2 regions of the Arthrobacter sp. NPDC080082 genome follow, and region 2 is predicted to be linked to the other one. Evidence: predicted binding sites of a transcription regulator. Region 2 holds the regulator's gene; the other holds the start of a gene.
What was found. The regulator Rex, encoded in region 2, represses fermentation and respiration genes when NADH is low (regulators of the CRP and FNR family bind a similar motif). The targets are predictions, from matches to a motif close to CTTGTGAANNNNTTCACAAG.
Positions count from the first base shown of each region.

Region 1: a site for Rex is predicted at 3,901-3,920, ahead of AB0O44_RS05240 (glyceraldehyde-3-phosphate dehydrogenase). Genes of this name have one in related genera too.

Region 1 is NZ_JBFBKQ010000002.1:195,953-203,468, forward strand. Features, by position in the region: gene AB0O44_RS05205 (peroxide stress protein YaaA) at 1-169, opposite strand, end outside; gene AB0O44_RS05210 (slipin family protein) at 252-1,082, opposite strand; RNA gene rnpB (RNase P RNA component class A) at 1,193-1,586, shown strand; gene AB0O44_RS05220 (hypothetical protein) at 1,947-2,189, shown strand; gene AB0O44_RS05225 (IS3 family transposase) at 2,252-3,115, opposite strand; gene AB0O44_RS05230 (helix-turn-helix domain-containing protein) at 3,127-3,453, opposite strand; gene AB0O44_RS05235 (hypothetical protein) at 3,711-3,857, opposite strand; gene AB0O44_RS05240 (glyceraldehyde-3-phosphate dehydrogenase) at 4,137-5,630, shown strand; gene AB0O44_RS05245 (hypothetical protein) at 5,702-5,911, shown strand; gene AB0O44_RS05250 (HNH endonuclease family protein) at 6,049-6,843, shown strand; gene AB0O44_RS05255 (1-phosphofructokinase family hexose kinase) at 6,830-7,516, opposite strand, start outside.
Region 2 is NZ_JBFBKQ010000001.1:535,619-543,134, forward strand. Features, by position in the region: gene AB0O44_RS02460 (cytochrome c biogenesis protein ResB) at 1-270, opposite strand, end outside; gene AB0O44_RS02465 (cytochrome c biogenesis protein CcdA) at 270-1,025, opposite strand; gene AB0O44_RS02470 (TlpA disulfide reductase family protein) at 1,042-1,653, opposite strand; gene AB0O44_RS02475 (histidine phosphatase family protein) at 1,656-2,321, opposite strand; gene AB0O44_RS02480 (YceI family protein) at 2,535-3,083, shown strand; gene AB0O44_RS02485 (hypothetical protein) at 3,238-3,759, shown strand; gene AB0O44_RS02490 (hypothetical protein) at 3,900-4,652, shown strand; gene AB0O44_RS02495 (redox-sensing transcriptional repressor Rex) at 4,700-5,407, opposite strand; gene AB0O44_RS02500 (glutaredoxin family protein) at 5,504-5,788, opposite strand; gene AB0O44_RS02505 (HAD-IB family hydrolase) at 5,962-6,780, shown strand; gene AB0O44_RS02510 (AURKAIP1/COX24 domain-containing protein) at 7,064-7,162, opposite strand; gene AB0O44_RS02515 (helix-turn-helix domain-containing protein) at 7,356-7,516, opposite strand, start outside.

The sequences.
Region 1 (7,516 bases), on a different contig from region 2:
CTACACCCAGCAGTGACAAGGCGTCCTCGTGCGCACTGACCGTGCCGAGGGCCTCCAGCACCTGCGCCCGCCCGTCGTTCAGGTCGGGAAAACTCAGCGACGAGGGGTCGACGGCGTCGCCGCGGCTTGCGGGGGTCTTACCCTCGGAGGGCGGGAGCAGAATCAGCACCGTACGATCCTACCGGCGCAGCTCCGGCATCCGGCGCCCGTCCCCATGACGGCTGCCGGGCCTCGTGAAGGTGGTGGCGCGCCTAGCTGGGCGGGGGAGGGGCCGGCGGCGTAGCTGCCGTCCGGGCGGCGGCCGCCGCGGCCTGGTTCTCCCGGGCGAGGAAGGCCGAGAGCTCTCCGATGGTGCTCATGAGAGGTGCCGGGAAGACGACCGTGGAGTTCTTGTCCACCGCGATCTCCACCAGAGACTGCAGGTTCCGCAGCTGCAGGGCGAGCGGGTGCTCCATCATCATGTCCGAGGCCTCGCCGAGGGCCGCGGCCGCGATCGATTCGCCCTCGGCGGCGATGATCTTGGCCCGCTTCTCCCGCTCCGCCTCGGCCTGCCGGGCCATGGCCCGCTTCATGCTTTCGGGCAGCTGGATGTCCTTGAGCTCCACCAGGGTCACCTCGACGCCCCATTCCAGGGTCAGGGCGTCCAGGATCTCCCGGATATCCCCGTTGATGCGCTCGGTCTCGGAGAGCGTTTGGTCCAGGCTGTGCCGTCCCACCACCTTACGGAGCGTGGTCTGGGCGATCTGGTTGATGGCGGCGGCGACGTTCTCGATCGCGACGACGGACTTCACGGCGTCGATGACGCGGTAATAGGCGACGGCGGAGATATCCACGCTGACGTTGTCCTGGGTGATGATCCCCTGGGACTGGATGGGCATGGTCACGATCCGGAGGCTGACCAGCTGCAGCCGGTCGACGACCGGGATGATGAAGCGCAGCCCCGGCATCCGCACGCCGATTACCCGGCCCAGGCGGAAGAGAACGCCGTGTTCGTACTGACGGACGATCCTGATCGAGGAACGGGCGGCGATCAGCACGAGGACGGCGACGATCAGCCATATGACGACGGCGGTGAAGTCCATCCGGATCGCTTCCTTGGACGGTGGGGTGCCTGTTTCCATTCTCCCACCGGCCGGGGCGGAAGGATCCGGGGCAAATGGCCCGCCGGCCAGACCGTAGAATGGTCAACGGATGGGTTGACCAGGCGGCCGCGCGTCACGCAAGTGGCTCGAGGAACGTCCGGGCTCCGCAGGGCAGGGTGGTGGGTAACGCCCACTCGGGGTAACCCGCAGGCCAGTGCCACAGAGAACAGACCGCCCGGGGCGGCGCCGTGTTTGCACGGTACCGTGGCCGGGTAAGGGTGAAACGGTGGTGTAAGAGACCACCAGCTTCCCGGGTGACCGGGAAGGCTAGGTAAACCCCACCCGGAGCAAGGCCAGACAGGACACGTTTGAGGGCTGCCCGCCCGAGTGTCCGGGTAGGCTGCTGGAGGGCGTCGGCAACGGCGTTCGTAGATGGATGGCCGCTATTCCCGTGCCGGCAACGGCCCGGGACCACAGAACCCGGCGTATCGGTCAACCCATCCCACGACTTAGAGCAGGACAACGGCTGAGGGCCGGCACCATGCTGAAGTGGTCCCCGAAAGTTGGACTCACAATAAGGTGAGCTTATACGTAGCGGCCTCTTGAAGGGTTCTCGAGGAAGCCTTCGTTCCAGACGGGACGGAGCCTTCCTTCGCAATCAGCGCCCTAGGAAGTCAAGAGCAGCTCGGCGGGAATGGTAAAAACCCATGCCGACGTCCCTCATGAGGAAGTCTACGAATGTGGAAGGAGCGGCGGTTGAACGGTAATCCGGTGAGGTCCCACGGAGAAGCCGGAGCGCTGGTCTTCGGGCCTCTTTGAACCTAGAATTCGGGCACCGGTCAGCGGCGAACCAGGAGGATGAGCATGGAGGCTCTACTGTTTGGTTTAGTCGGGCTGGCAATGGGTCTATTTTGCTTAGCCATCTCCGGCCCCTTGGCCAAACTGGCGACGAACTGGAACATCTTCATTCGTCAAGATGCAGACGTTCTTGAGGCTTATAGAAGCATGAAGCTCCGCAAGATACGACTGGTCGCAAAGAGCTTCATGGTTCTTGGTGGCGTTTTTGTTATCGCGGGGCTTATAGGTTGGAGCCTTGGGAATCGTTAGCCAAGCAGCCGGGATTTGACGAACCTACTACCGTCTCTGCCCGCAATACCCGCCGGTCTGGACTATGCCGTCCTCCTAGCTAGGAGGGCCGTTGCCATGTTGGAAGCACGGTATGCCACAGGGCTTAGGCCCTCGAGCGTCGTTGAGATTCTTTCGGTGTTGTACCAGTGGATGTATTCGCTTAGCGCTGATGCCAGTGCGTCGGTGTTGAAGAATTGGACGCGGTGGAAGAGCTCTTCTTTGAGGTGTCCGAAGAAGTTCTCCATGACAGCGTTGTCGTAGCAGTTGGCTCTGCGGGACATGGATTGAATCGCGCCGGCGTTTTGCAGAAGTTCGCGCCAGGAGGGGGGTTGGTATTGGAACCCCTGATCGGAGTGCACGAGTGGTTTCTGATCGTCCTCAAGGGCAGCCAGGGCGCGCCGTAGCGAGGAGTTTGTAAGTTCCAGATTCGGCGAGATTCCGATGGCGTAGGAGATAATCGACCGGTCGAAGAGGTCCATCACCGCGGATAGGTAGAGTTTCCTGTCGCCCACGCTGAACTCGGTCACAACCGTCACCCACTTCTGGTTCGGTGCATCTGCTTGGAACTGGCGTTTCAACAGGTTCGGGGCAATTGCGCCTTGCTCGCCCTGATAGGAGTTGTAGCGCTTCTTTCGTCGAACCTTGCAGACCAGCCGCAGCGCACGCATCAGCTTCAGCACCGTCTTCTTCGCGACCGTCCATCCTCGTTTGATCAGCTCGATATGGACACGGCGGTGCCCGTATCGGGCGTGGCTCTTCTCAAAGATGCTCGTGACCGCGGCTTTGAGGTCTGCTTGCGGGTCAGGGGCGAGGAGTCGAGCTTGGTGGTAGAAGAACGTGGACCGAGGCAGCCCGGCAACGTCCAGAAGAACTTCCAACCGGTGTTCGGCCTTGAGAGCGATCACAGCGCTGACTTTTAGCGCTGTTCCTCGTCCCTCAAGGCGTTTACTTTTCCCAGGAAGGCCACCTCGGCCCGCAACCGCTCGTTCTCGCGGCGCAGCCGCTGCAGCTCCGACTCCGGCTCGTCCGGATCCTGCGGAGACGCGAATGGTCGTCCGGGTGGTTTAGGGCGTAAACCGTCTTCGCCGTCATTGCGGTATTTCCGTACCCACTTCTTGATCAGATCCGGTGAAGCGAGTTCGAGCTCCTGGGCCAGGGATATCTGGCTCTCCCCGGCCAGGAAACGACGGACCGCATCGAGTTTGAACTCAGACGTGAACTTCCGATGGGTTGATTTGGTCACTAGCGCCGCACCTCCGCGAAGTCTCCAACGGGTATGAATGCGGATGACAGCCTTCGAATCGACCCCGACCCTCGTCGCCGCTGCCTTCGCGCCCCACCCCGCCTCGAACAACGCTACAGCGGCCTCACGCTGTTCCTCAGATAAAGAACTACTCTCCTGCATAGAACTGCTCCCCGATAGAAGGACCGATTTCTCAGTCCAACTTTCGGGGAGCAGTTCATGCGGTGCCGGCCCTCAGCCGTTGGTGGAGGTGCAGGTCAGGCCTTGCGTTTGATCCAGCCCCACACTGCGGTGGCGACCAGGAGGACCAGGCCGATGATGGCCAACCACAGCAGGCCCTTCACCACGAAGCCAAGGATCGAGAGGATGAGCCAGATGACAAGAAGTGCAACGATGAGTCCCATGCCGCCATCCTAGGCCAGTGGTGCCGGGAAACCCTGGCAATCCGATGTGAGTGATTTCACCCTGTACCGGCCGGTAGGGGGAGGGGGTCCGCCCTAGAATGGAGCGTGAACGTAGAGGTTCAGCCATCGGGTCTGCGTTCGCAGCCGGTGGCTTTTTCTTTGCGGTCACGCGCTCGCCGGGGTGGACCGAATCCCCGCAGCGAGAAGGTTCCGGAGACCCGCCGGCGGCCGACTTCCGCACACGAGGACGTATGCGGTGGATTTTAGGAAGGTAGTTCTGTGAGCCAGACGTCAGATTCTTGTCTTGATACGTGGATGGGCCGGGAGGCGCTCGCCGAGGCCATGATTCCGGTGATCGGCCGGCTGTACCGCGAAAACAATGTGGTGACCTCCATTCACGGCCGGAGCCTGATCAACAAGTCCACCATGAACATCCTGAAGGCGCACCGCTTCGCCCGCCGGATGAGCAAAGAGGAACTCCGCCTCGAGGAGACCGCCCCGCTGCTGGACGCGCTCACCAAGCTGGACCTCGGCGCCGCGGCCATCGACATCGCCCGCCTGACCGAGAAGTACCGCGCCGAGGGCGACGGCGTCAGCCTGGATGAGTTCCTCCGCGAAGAACTCGCTGAGGTTGTCGGCAAGCGCGGCGGCGATGACCGCACCAGCACCGACGTCGTGCTCTACGGCTTTGGCCGCATCGGACGCCTCCTGGCCCGCCTCCTGATCGAGAAGGCCGGCGGCGGCCACGGCCTGCGCCTGCGCGCGATCGTGGTGCGCCGGGGCTCGGACAACGACCTCGCCAAGCGCGCCAGCCTGCTGCGGCGTGACTCCGTCCACGGCTCCTTCGAAGGCACCATCAAGGTTGACCTCGAGAACGACACCATCACCGCCAACGGTGTGCAGATCCAGGTCATCTACTCGGACAACCCCGCCACCGTCGACTACACCGCCTACGGCATCCACGACGCGCTGGTGGTCGACAACACCGGCCGCTGGCGCGACGCCGAGGGCCTCTCCCAGCACCTGCAGAGCAGGGGCGTGTCCCGGGTCCTGCTCACCGCACCGGGCAAGGGCGACCTGAAGAACATCGTGCACGGCATCAACCACGCCGCGATCACCGACGAGGACAAGATCGTCACCGCCGCGTCCTGCACCACTAACGCCATCACCCCGGTGCTGAAGGCCATCAATGACCGCTACGGCGTCATCCACGGCCACGTGGAGACCGTCCACTCCTTCACCAACGACCAGAACCTGATCGACAACTTCCACAAGGGCGACCGGCGCGGACGCTCCGCTGCGCTGAACATGGTCATCACCGAGACCGGTGCCGCCAAGGCCGTCGCCAAGGCCCTCCCCGAACTCCAGGGCAAGCTCACCGGCAACGCCATCCGCGTCCCCACCCCGGACGTCTCGATGGCCATCCTGAACCTGAACCTCGAGAACGGCACCACCAAGGACGAGGTCAACGACTACCTGCGCGAGATGTCGCTGCACTCCGAGCTGCGCAAGCAGATCGACTACATCGACTCGCCCGAGGTGGTCTCCACCGACTTCGTCGGCTCCCGCCGCGCCGGCATCGTGGACGGCCTCGCCACGATCTCCAACGACAAGAACCTCGTCCTCTACGTCTGGTACGACAACGAGTTCGGCTACAGCTGCCAGGTGGTCCGGGTCATGGAGGAAATGGCCGGGGTCAACCCGCCGTCGTTCCCCGCCAAGGACGCCGTCGCCACCCTTGAGGCCGCGGGCCTGCCCGTCGAGGTCGGCTAAGTCACCGACACGGAGCGCTTTCCCGGCCGGTTCTCTGGAAACGGCCGGGAAAGCGAACCACAATGGGAGCCATGGAACAGAACCAGGCTACGGAGCACGAAACCACCCTTGAACACGCCCTCGATGTGGCCCGGCGCAATGCCAAGGAAGCCAAGCGGCTCCTCGACGACGCCCGCGCCAAACGTGAAGCCGGAGAGATCGACGACGCCCGGGTCGCCCAGCTGGAGGCCCTGTCGAACCTCGCGGAGGAGGACCTCCGCCGCGTCACCCGCGAACAGTAGCCCCGCGGCCCCGCCCTTCTGGTAAGACCCTGACCCTCCCTCCACACTGTGCATAACCGCGGTCCGGGGCGGGCAGCGGCCTAGGCTTTTCCCGTGATGGAGAACCAGCACCCGGCAGCGGATCCCGCGGAGACCGCGTGAGCGTCACGTGGGCGCAGTACCGGAGGGCACGACGGCGGTCCCGCCAAGCGTGGATTGTCCTGGCGGCCGCCGCGCTGGCCTTTCTCCTGACGCTGGTCTGGTTCTTTGCCGACGGCCAGTTCCGCCTCGGCGGCGGGTTCTCCGACGGGCCTACGGACGCCCCGGTGCTGGCGGCGTGGATGAGTCCCGTCGCTGCGGTGCGGGCGGTGCCGGCGGGCCGGGTCGCGGACCTGCTGGAGTCGCTGCCGGTCAGGGCCCGGGATCCCGCCGCCAACTACGACCGGGCGGCGTTCGGACAGGCGTGGCTCGACGTCGACCGGAACGGCTGCGATACCCGTAACGACATCCTCCGGCGGGACCTCGCCGACGCCCGTTTTACGGACGGGTCCCGCTGCCGGGTCGGTTCCGGCAGTTTCCGGGAGCCCTATACCGGCCGGCAGACAGCCTTCCGGCGTGGGGCCGAGTCCAGCAAGGCCATCCAGATCGACCACGTCGTGGCGCTCGGCGACGCGTGGCAGACCGGCGCGCAGCAGCTCACGGCCCTGCAGCGCACACACCTCGCCAACGACCCGCTGAACCTGGTTGCTGCGGACGGCCCTGCCAACCAGGACAAAAGCTCCTCGGACGCCGCCGGCTGGCTCCCGCCCAACAAGGCCTTCCGCTGCCACTACGTCGCCCGCCAGGTCTCGGTGAAGGCGGCCTACGCCCTGTGGGTGACGGCGGCGGAAAAGGAGGCGATGCGGCGGGTGCTCGGAAGCTGCCCGGATCAATCGACCATCAGGCCAGGCTGAACTCCTGCCGGGCCAGTTCGGCTTCCAGCCGCTCGACGTCGTCCCGGTGGCAGAGCTCGGTGGCCGGGGTGGTGACCGTTGCGCTGCCCGCCGCGACGGCGGAGCGGAACGCGGCGGCGCTGTCCAGCCCTTGCGCCAGCCGCAGGACGAATGCCGCGAGGAAGCTGTCTCCGGCACCGACCGTGCTGCGGACCTCCACTTTCGGGACGGCCAGGCGCAGCGTGCCCGCCGTGGAGGCGAGCACCGCGCCGGCCGCGCCGAGGGTCAGGGCCACGTTCTCGGCGGAGCCGTCCGCCACCAGCGTGGCGGCGGCGTCGAGTTCTGCCTGCTCGTCCTTCAAAGTGGTCCCGAAGTGCAGGCCCAGCTCCCGCCGGCTGGGCTTGACCAGGAAGACGCCCTCGGCCAGGGCGGCGGCCAGAGCCGGACCGGAGGCGTCCACCACGCAGCGGGCGCCCTGCTCCCGGGCCAGGCGGGCGATCCGGGCGTAGAAGTCCTCGGGCACGCCGGGTGGCAGGCTGCCGCTGGCCACCACGTAGCCGCCGGGCTGGATGGAATCGGCCACCAGCCCCAGGCAGAGGCGCCATTCGGGTTCGCTGAGCTCGGGGCCCTGGAGGACGAAGCGGAATTGCTCGCCGGTGCCGGTCTCGTCCACGGTGAAATCCTGCCGGGTGCT
Region 2 (7,516 bases):
GATGTACTGCGTGACGATCGCGGGGTTGGCCGGCCGCTGCGGGAAGAGGGACCCGGGGACGGCGGCGACGGCGAGGAGCAGCAGCAGGAACAGCGCGGTGCGCATGCTGGTCAGCTGGGTCCAGGCCCAGCGGAGCATGCCCAGCGGGCCCAGCGTGGGCAGCACCGCCTCGGACTTGGCCGAGGAGACGGCCTTCTTCCGGGGCTTGGTGGTGGTGCCGCTCTTGCCGTCCGGCGTGGTTTTCGTTTGTTCGTTCACTCGCTCGCTCATCAGATCGGCAACTTCACATCGGTTTGGAACCAGTACTGCAGGCCGGACACCCAGGCACCCCACACGCCGGTGGCCATCAGCAGCCCCAGCGCTATCAGGATGCCGCCCCCGGTGCGCTGGATGGCGAGCCGGTGCTTGCGGAAAAAGGACATGACGCCGACGCCGCGGCGCACGGCCAGGGCGATCAGCAGGAACGGGATGCCCAGGCCCAGGCTGTAGACGAAGGCCAGCAGGGCGCCCTTGGCAGCGGAGGAACCGCCGGAGAGGCTCAGGAGCTGGACGGCGGAGTAGGTGGGGCCAATGCACGGTGCCCAGCCGAGGCCGAAGGTGACGCCCAGGAGCGGCGCTCCCCAGAGCCCGGCCGGCGGCTTGGCGTGGATCTTGGCGTCACGCTGCAGCCAGGAGAATCCGCCCAGGAAGACCACGCCCATGATGATCACCAGGATGCCGAGCAGCTGGGTGATCCAGCCGTTCTGGGATCCGGTGATCAACGTGCCGAGCTGGCCGAACGCCCCGCCGAGCAGGACAAAGATGACCGAGAAGCCCAGCACGAAGAGCCCGATCCCGGCCAGCATCCTTCCCCGGCGCTGTTTCTGCAGGTCGACGCCGGTCAGCCCGGTCACGTAACCGAGGTAGCCGGGCACCAGCGGCAGCACGCAGGGGGACAGAAAGGACACGAACCCGGCCAGCAGGGCCACCGGGATGGCAAGCAGGAGGGATCCGTTGAGGATGGCTTCGGCGAAGGGACTGTTCACGGCGGCAGCTCCCGGCTCACTCGGCCACGGCCGCGGCGATGAGGGACTTCAGGGTGCCCTTCTCGATTTCTCCGAGCACGCGGGAGGCCACCCGGCCCTGCTTGTCGAGAACCAGGGTGGTGGGGACGGCGCCGGGCGGAACCAGGCCGGAGACGGCCAGCAGGACCGCCCCGTCCTTGTCGTTGAAGCTCGGGTAGGTCAGGTTGAAGGTCTTGTCGAACGCGTCCGCCGTCGCCTTCTCGTCGCGGAGGTTGACGCCGTAGAACTGCACGCCCTGGTCCTTGAACTCCTGGTGCAGGGCCTCCAGCGAGGGTGCCTCCACCCGGCAGGGGGCGCAGGCGGCGAACCAGAAGTTCAGGACGGTGACCTTGCCCTGGAACTGCGCGGCGGTGACGGTGGTGCCGTCGAAGAGGGTGCCCTTGAGGTCCACCGGCTTCTTGCGGTCCGCGGCTGCGAATTCGGTGACGGAGCCGTCGCCGGCAACGTAGTTCTTGTTGTCCCCGGCTTTGGCCTGCTTGGCCAGGTCGTCTTCCTGGGCGCAGCCGGTCAGGCCCAGTACCGTAGCCAGGCCCGCACCGCCGGCGGCGAGGAGGCCGCGCCGGGTGACGCGGACGTTCGTCGTCTCCATGCTCAGGCTCCCGGCGTGCTCGACGCGCCCGGAAGCAGGGCGGCGGCGGGTTCGCTGTAGTCCACGCGCAGCAGCGTGCCGTCGTCGTTGAACACGAGGGAGGTCACGGACGTCAGGGTGCATTCGCGCTTGCGGGGATCGTGCCACAAGCGGCGGCCTTCGGCACTCAGGCGCGTGGCCCAGATGGGCAGCTGGTGGCTGACCAGGATGGCCTGGGCGTCCTCACCGCCGAGTTCTATGGCCTTGAGCCGGGCGTCCTGGACGGCGGCGCGGACGCGGGTGGCCTGCTCCTGGTATGGCTCTCCCCAGGAGGGGCGGAGCGGGTTGCGGAGCATGGGCCAGTGCCGGGGCTTGAGGATCTCGGAGCGGGACACCTGCATCCCCTCGAAGTAATTGGCCGCCTCGATAATGCGTCCCTCGGTGGCGATCGGCAGGCCCAGTGCCTGCGAGATCGGCTGCGCCGTCTCCTGCGCCCGGGTCAGCGGCGACGCCGCCAGGTGCACGATGTTGGCGCCCTCGGCGACGCGGCGGCTGAAGTGGTCCGCGACGGTCTGCGCCATCTCCCGGCCCAGCTGGGAGAGGTGGAATTCCGGGAGCCTGCCGTAGAGGACGCCGTCGGGATTATGGACCTCGCCATGGCGGAGCAGATGAACAGTCGCGTGGGGCATGTGTACCAGTTTCTCAAAGGGCAGGGGCAATGACGAAATCTTCTACGAGGAGTAGAACTCAAGTTTTTTCCGAAATGTTCCCCGCAGGTGGAATAAAAGATGCAAATGCATGTTTATACTGGGTGAAGCAGTTAGTTGAGACTTCAACCAATGAGGCCGCGACCGACGATCAGACAACGATCCGAACGAATCACTTACTCAAGGAGAACCACCATGGCACTTCCCGCTAACCTCACCGCCGGCACCTGGACCCTCGACAACTCGCACAGCGAGATCGGCTTCACCGTCCGCCACGCGGGCATCAGCAAGGTCCGCGGCCAGTTCAAGGAAGCCGACGCCACTCTCGACCTCTCCGAGAACGTCGCCGACTCCAAGGTCAACGCCACCATCAAGACCGCCAGCTTCGACTCCGGCGACGCCAACCGCGACGGCCACGTCCGCGGCGAAGACTTCTTCGACGTCGAGAAGTTCCCGGAGATCTCCTTCGTCTCCAACGGCATTGTCGAGAAAGGCGACGCCTACGAGCTGCAGGGCGACCTGACCATCAAGGGCATCACCCGCCCCGTCACCCTCGAGACCGAGCTCAACGGCGTGGCCGTCGATCCCTTCGGCAACACCCGCGCCGGCCTGACCGCCGAGACGACCATCAGCCGCAAGGACTTCGGCCTGACCTGGAACGCCGTGCTCGAAGCCGGCGGCGTGCTGGTCAGCGACAAGGTCGCCATCAACCTGGAACTGGCCTTCATCGCCCCCGCAGCCTAGTCTGCACACCCCGGCAGCGCCGGGCACTTCCGGCCACCGCGGCCGGCCCCTCGAATGCCCCGCACCTCTTAGGATGATGCGGGGCATTCGCTCATTGGGGCGGCCCCCGGGTGGCGGCTCGAAACCGTCAGCGGGTCCGTCTACAGTGAAATTCATGAGCACCACCGGCGACCTTCCCGAGCCACCCAAGCCAGGCGCCAACCGGTTCGCGTGGCCTGCAGACCATCCCCGGAACTTCCGTGAGGTTCTGCCGGTGGGCGGTTACGCGGGAATGTTCATGGTCCCGCCGATGCCCGTTCCACTGAGGATTTCGTACTGGATTTGGGTGGCCGGCGGCCTCCTCGGGCTGCTGGCCGGCGTCGTCGGGCTCTTTGGCGGGTTGGTCCTCTTCGTCGTCTCCCCCGGTCCCGGCATCCTGCTGCTGCTTCTGGTGCTGATCGCCCTCGCCCTCGCGGCGGCCCAGGTGACGCTGGCCATGAAGATGAAGGAGGGCCGGGAGTGGGCCCGGTACGCCCTGACCGTCGCCGCCGGTGTGAGCCTCCTGCTGGCCGCCGTCAGTACCGGGTTGGCCGGGGGCGGGAGCTGGCCCAGCTTCGTCATCTGCCTCGCTGCCACGGTGCTGATGTGGCTGCCGGCGGCCCAGGCCTGGTTCGAAGCCGGCAAGTCCCGGACCTGAGGCCGCCGTATTTCACGGGAAGTGCGCGGCATCCGTTCCCCCACAACGGCGCGCGGTCGGGGTACGGTGGGACTATCCACGCTGGGGGCAGGGTCTAGGCGCTGATCCCGGCAGTTCGCCTTCAAATGCAGAGGACCGCCATGACCAACCCGCCAGTCGAGCCCTCCAGCCCTGACGGGCACGAGTCCGGCACACCCCAGTACGGGCAGCAGCCGCAGTACGGCCAGAACGCGCCGCAGTATGGCCAGCAGGCACCCCAGTATGGCCAGAATGCGCCGCAGTATGGCCAGCAGGCACCCCAGTACGGCCAGCAGGCGCCTCAGTATGGGCAGAACGGCTCCCAGTACGGCCAGCCGCAGTATGGCCAGCAGCCCCCGGCATACACCCAGGGCCCCTCGCCGTACGGGTACCCGTCCGAGCAGCCGCAGCAGTCAGCCGCGGGCCAGCCGCAGCTGCTCAACACCGCCTTCTGGCTGCTGGTGGCCTCCGGCGTCGTCTGGGTGATCTCGCTGCTCCTGGCGCTCGGTACCCTGGACAACCCCGCGATGCGTAGCACGGTCGAGCAGCAGATGGCCGCCGGCGGCGCGGACATCAGCTACGACAGCATCAAGGGCGCGGTGATGGTCAGCATCATCGTCTTCGCCGTGATCAGCGCCGGCCTGTACGCCCTGGTGGCCCTGAACGTCCGGAAGGGCCGGAACTGGGCCCGCATCCTCGGCACCGTGCTGGCGGCCCTGTCGCTGCTGAGCCTGTTCCCGCTCAGCCTCGGCACGCTGGCCGTGGTCCTCGGCGTCGCCGGCATCGTCATCCTGTACATGCCCGCCGTCGCCCCGTACTTCAAGAAGCAGCAGCCGTTCGCCAACCCGTACGGCCAGAACCCGTACGGCCGCTAGACGCCGCGTTCACGCGCCGGGCGCGGGACCCGGACGACGCCGACTGATCAGTCGGCGTCGTCCGGGTCCTGCGCCCTTTGTGCGTGATAGGCGAGGATCTGCAGTTCGGTGGCCATGTCCACCTTCCGCAGGTTCACCCCGTCCGGGACCTGAAGCATCACCGGGGCAAAGCTGAGAATGCTGCGTACCCCGGCGGCCACCACCCGGTCACAGACGCTTTGGGCGACGGCGGCGGGCAGCGCCAGGACCACCATGTTGGCGCCGGTGCGGTGCAGGACCGCTTCGAGGTCGGCGGCGTCGCTGACCCGCAGCCAGCCCACCTCGCTGCCGATCACCATCTGGTCGGCGTCGAGGATGGCGACGATGTCGAAGCCGCGGGATTCGAACCCGCCGTACCGGGCCAGCGCCTTGCCCAGGTTGCCGGCGCCGACGATCGCGACCTTCCAGTCCCGGGTCAGTCCCAGAGCCGCGGCAATGTGCTGGTTCAGGTACTGCACCTCATAGCCGACGCCGCGGGTGCCGTAGGAGCCGACGTAGGACAGGTCCTTGCGGAGGGTGGAGGAGCTGACCCCGGAGGCCTCGGCGAGCGATTCGGACGAGACCCGGTCCACTCCCTCGGACAGGAGCGTGGTGAGGGCGCGCAGATAGAGGGTCAGCCGCGCCACGGCCGCGGGCGGGATTTGCTTGGCGGCTGCGCCGGCACCCGCGGCCAGGGCGCCGGGTGCGGGGTCCAGCGAGGTCACTATCTGCTCCATCGAGTTCTGTTGTCTTCCCACTCTAGGGCCGGGCGACTTCGGCCCACAAAGCAGCGGCGGCCGGCCGGCTTATCAGTGCCAGGCTGAATGACCTGCTCAGTGGCCGGTGCCGAGCGCGCGGGTAAGGGTCCGCGTCAGCCGCGCCTCATCGATCCGCCAGAAGTCGCGCTGCACCCCGTCCACCAGCACCACCGGAATCTCCTCGGCGAAACGCTCACGCAGGGCCGCGTCGTCGTCGATCGACTGCTCGGACCACTCCAGGCCCAGCGCGGCGGTCACCCGGGTCACGGCGTCGCGCGCGTCCTCGCACAGGTGGCAGTTCGGCTTGGTGATGAGGACGACGGCGGGACTGGGCGCCTGGTGCGGGTCGGTGCTGGCCATGGTTTAACGGTAGCCGGGCGCCGGCGCCGTCGTCGACGCAGCCCTGGTCCGGCCCGACGAAGGTGCCGTGCCCCTCTCTCCCGCAAGGTTTGCAGGGCTTTTCGGCCCGCTCCTACGGTGCGGCGGACGGCTCCGATCACGGGGATGCCTGCCGCATTGACTAGACTCGTGGCATGTCCGAGGAGAAGATCGTCGCCGTCGCCGCGCGGACGGCAGCGTCACCGAAGCACGGCGAAGCTGCCTTCTTCGACGTCGACAACACGCTGATGCGCGGCGCCAGCCTCTTCCACGTGGCACGCAAAATGCACCAGCGCGGGGCGTTCACCCTCCGCCAGGCCGCAGGGTTTGGCTGGAAACAGCTGATGTTCGTCTGCCGCGGTGAGAACCTCGAGGACGTCCATGCCGTCCGCGATACCGCCCTCAGCCTGGCCTCCGGCTTCACCGTCAAGGACATCGAGGCCCTCGGCGAAGAGGTCTACGACGAGATGATCGAGTCCCGGATCTGGCCCGGCACCAAGGCCCTCGCCGAACAGCACCTGCGGATGGACCGCCCGGTCTGGCTCGTCACCGCGACGCCGATCGAGGTGGCCACGGTGATCTCCACCCGGCTGGGCCTCACCGGCGCACTCGGCACCGTGGGCGAGATCCACGAGGGCTCCTACACCGGGCGGCTGGTGGGCGACATCCTGCACGGTCCGGCCAAGGCCGTCGCCGTCCGCCGCGTCGCCGAGGAGCAGGACCTGGACCTGTCCCGCTGCTGGGCTTACAGCGACTCGCACAACGACATTCCCCTGCTGAGCATGGTGGGCCACCCGGTGGCGATCAATCCTGACGCCCGGCTGCGCCGCCACGCCCGCGAGAACAACTGGCCGGTCTACGATTTCCGGTCCGGCCGCCGGGCCGCGACCCTGGGCCTGAAGGCGGCCACGGTCGGCGGCGCCATCTACGGCCTCTGGCGCAGCTACTCCCGCTTCCGCGGCCCCACCGCCTAAGCTCGCCCGGTTTCCGCTGCGGTTGCGGACCGAGGCGGCGCTCCCCCGGATGGGACAGCCCCGGCGTCACCGTTTCCGCTACGGTTCCGGACGGAGGCGGCGGATTCGGACCGGCGCACCCCGGGTCCGGTATGCGCTGGTCCGAAATCGGTGCGGATTTCCCCGAGCGCCGCGGATTCCGCGCCCCAGCCTCAAAGCACACCGCCCCGGTTGACCCTCGTCCGGGCAAAGAAAATGCCCGCTGCCGGAAGGCAACGGGCATTTCACGCTGAACGAAGTATCTCTACTTCTTGTTGCGGCGCTGGTGGCGGGTCTTGCGAAGCAGCTTGCGGTGCTTCTTCTTGGCCATACGCTTGCGACGCTTCTTAATAACTGAACCCACGAAAGTTCCTTACCGGCTAGATGCAGTACCTGCCCGTTGGGAAGTGTCCGCGGGCTTAGCAGCAGACTGAAACAACTGACAGGTTCTTACAATGACGTTAAACGTTCCTTAACAGGGTACCGCCTCCGCGGCCCGCACCACGACCGCGGCCCGGGCAGGGGTGAAGCGCGGCCCGGGCTGAACGGCGGCGGGCTCAGGCCGTTTCGGTGTGCCCGTCGACCACAGCACCCTTGAGGTACTGTTCGACGGCGCTTTCCGGAACCCGGTAGGAGCGGCCAAAACGCACCGCCGGCATTTCACCGGAGTGCACCAGGCGATACACGGTCATCTTGGATACGCGCATGACCTCCGCGA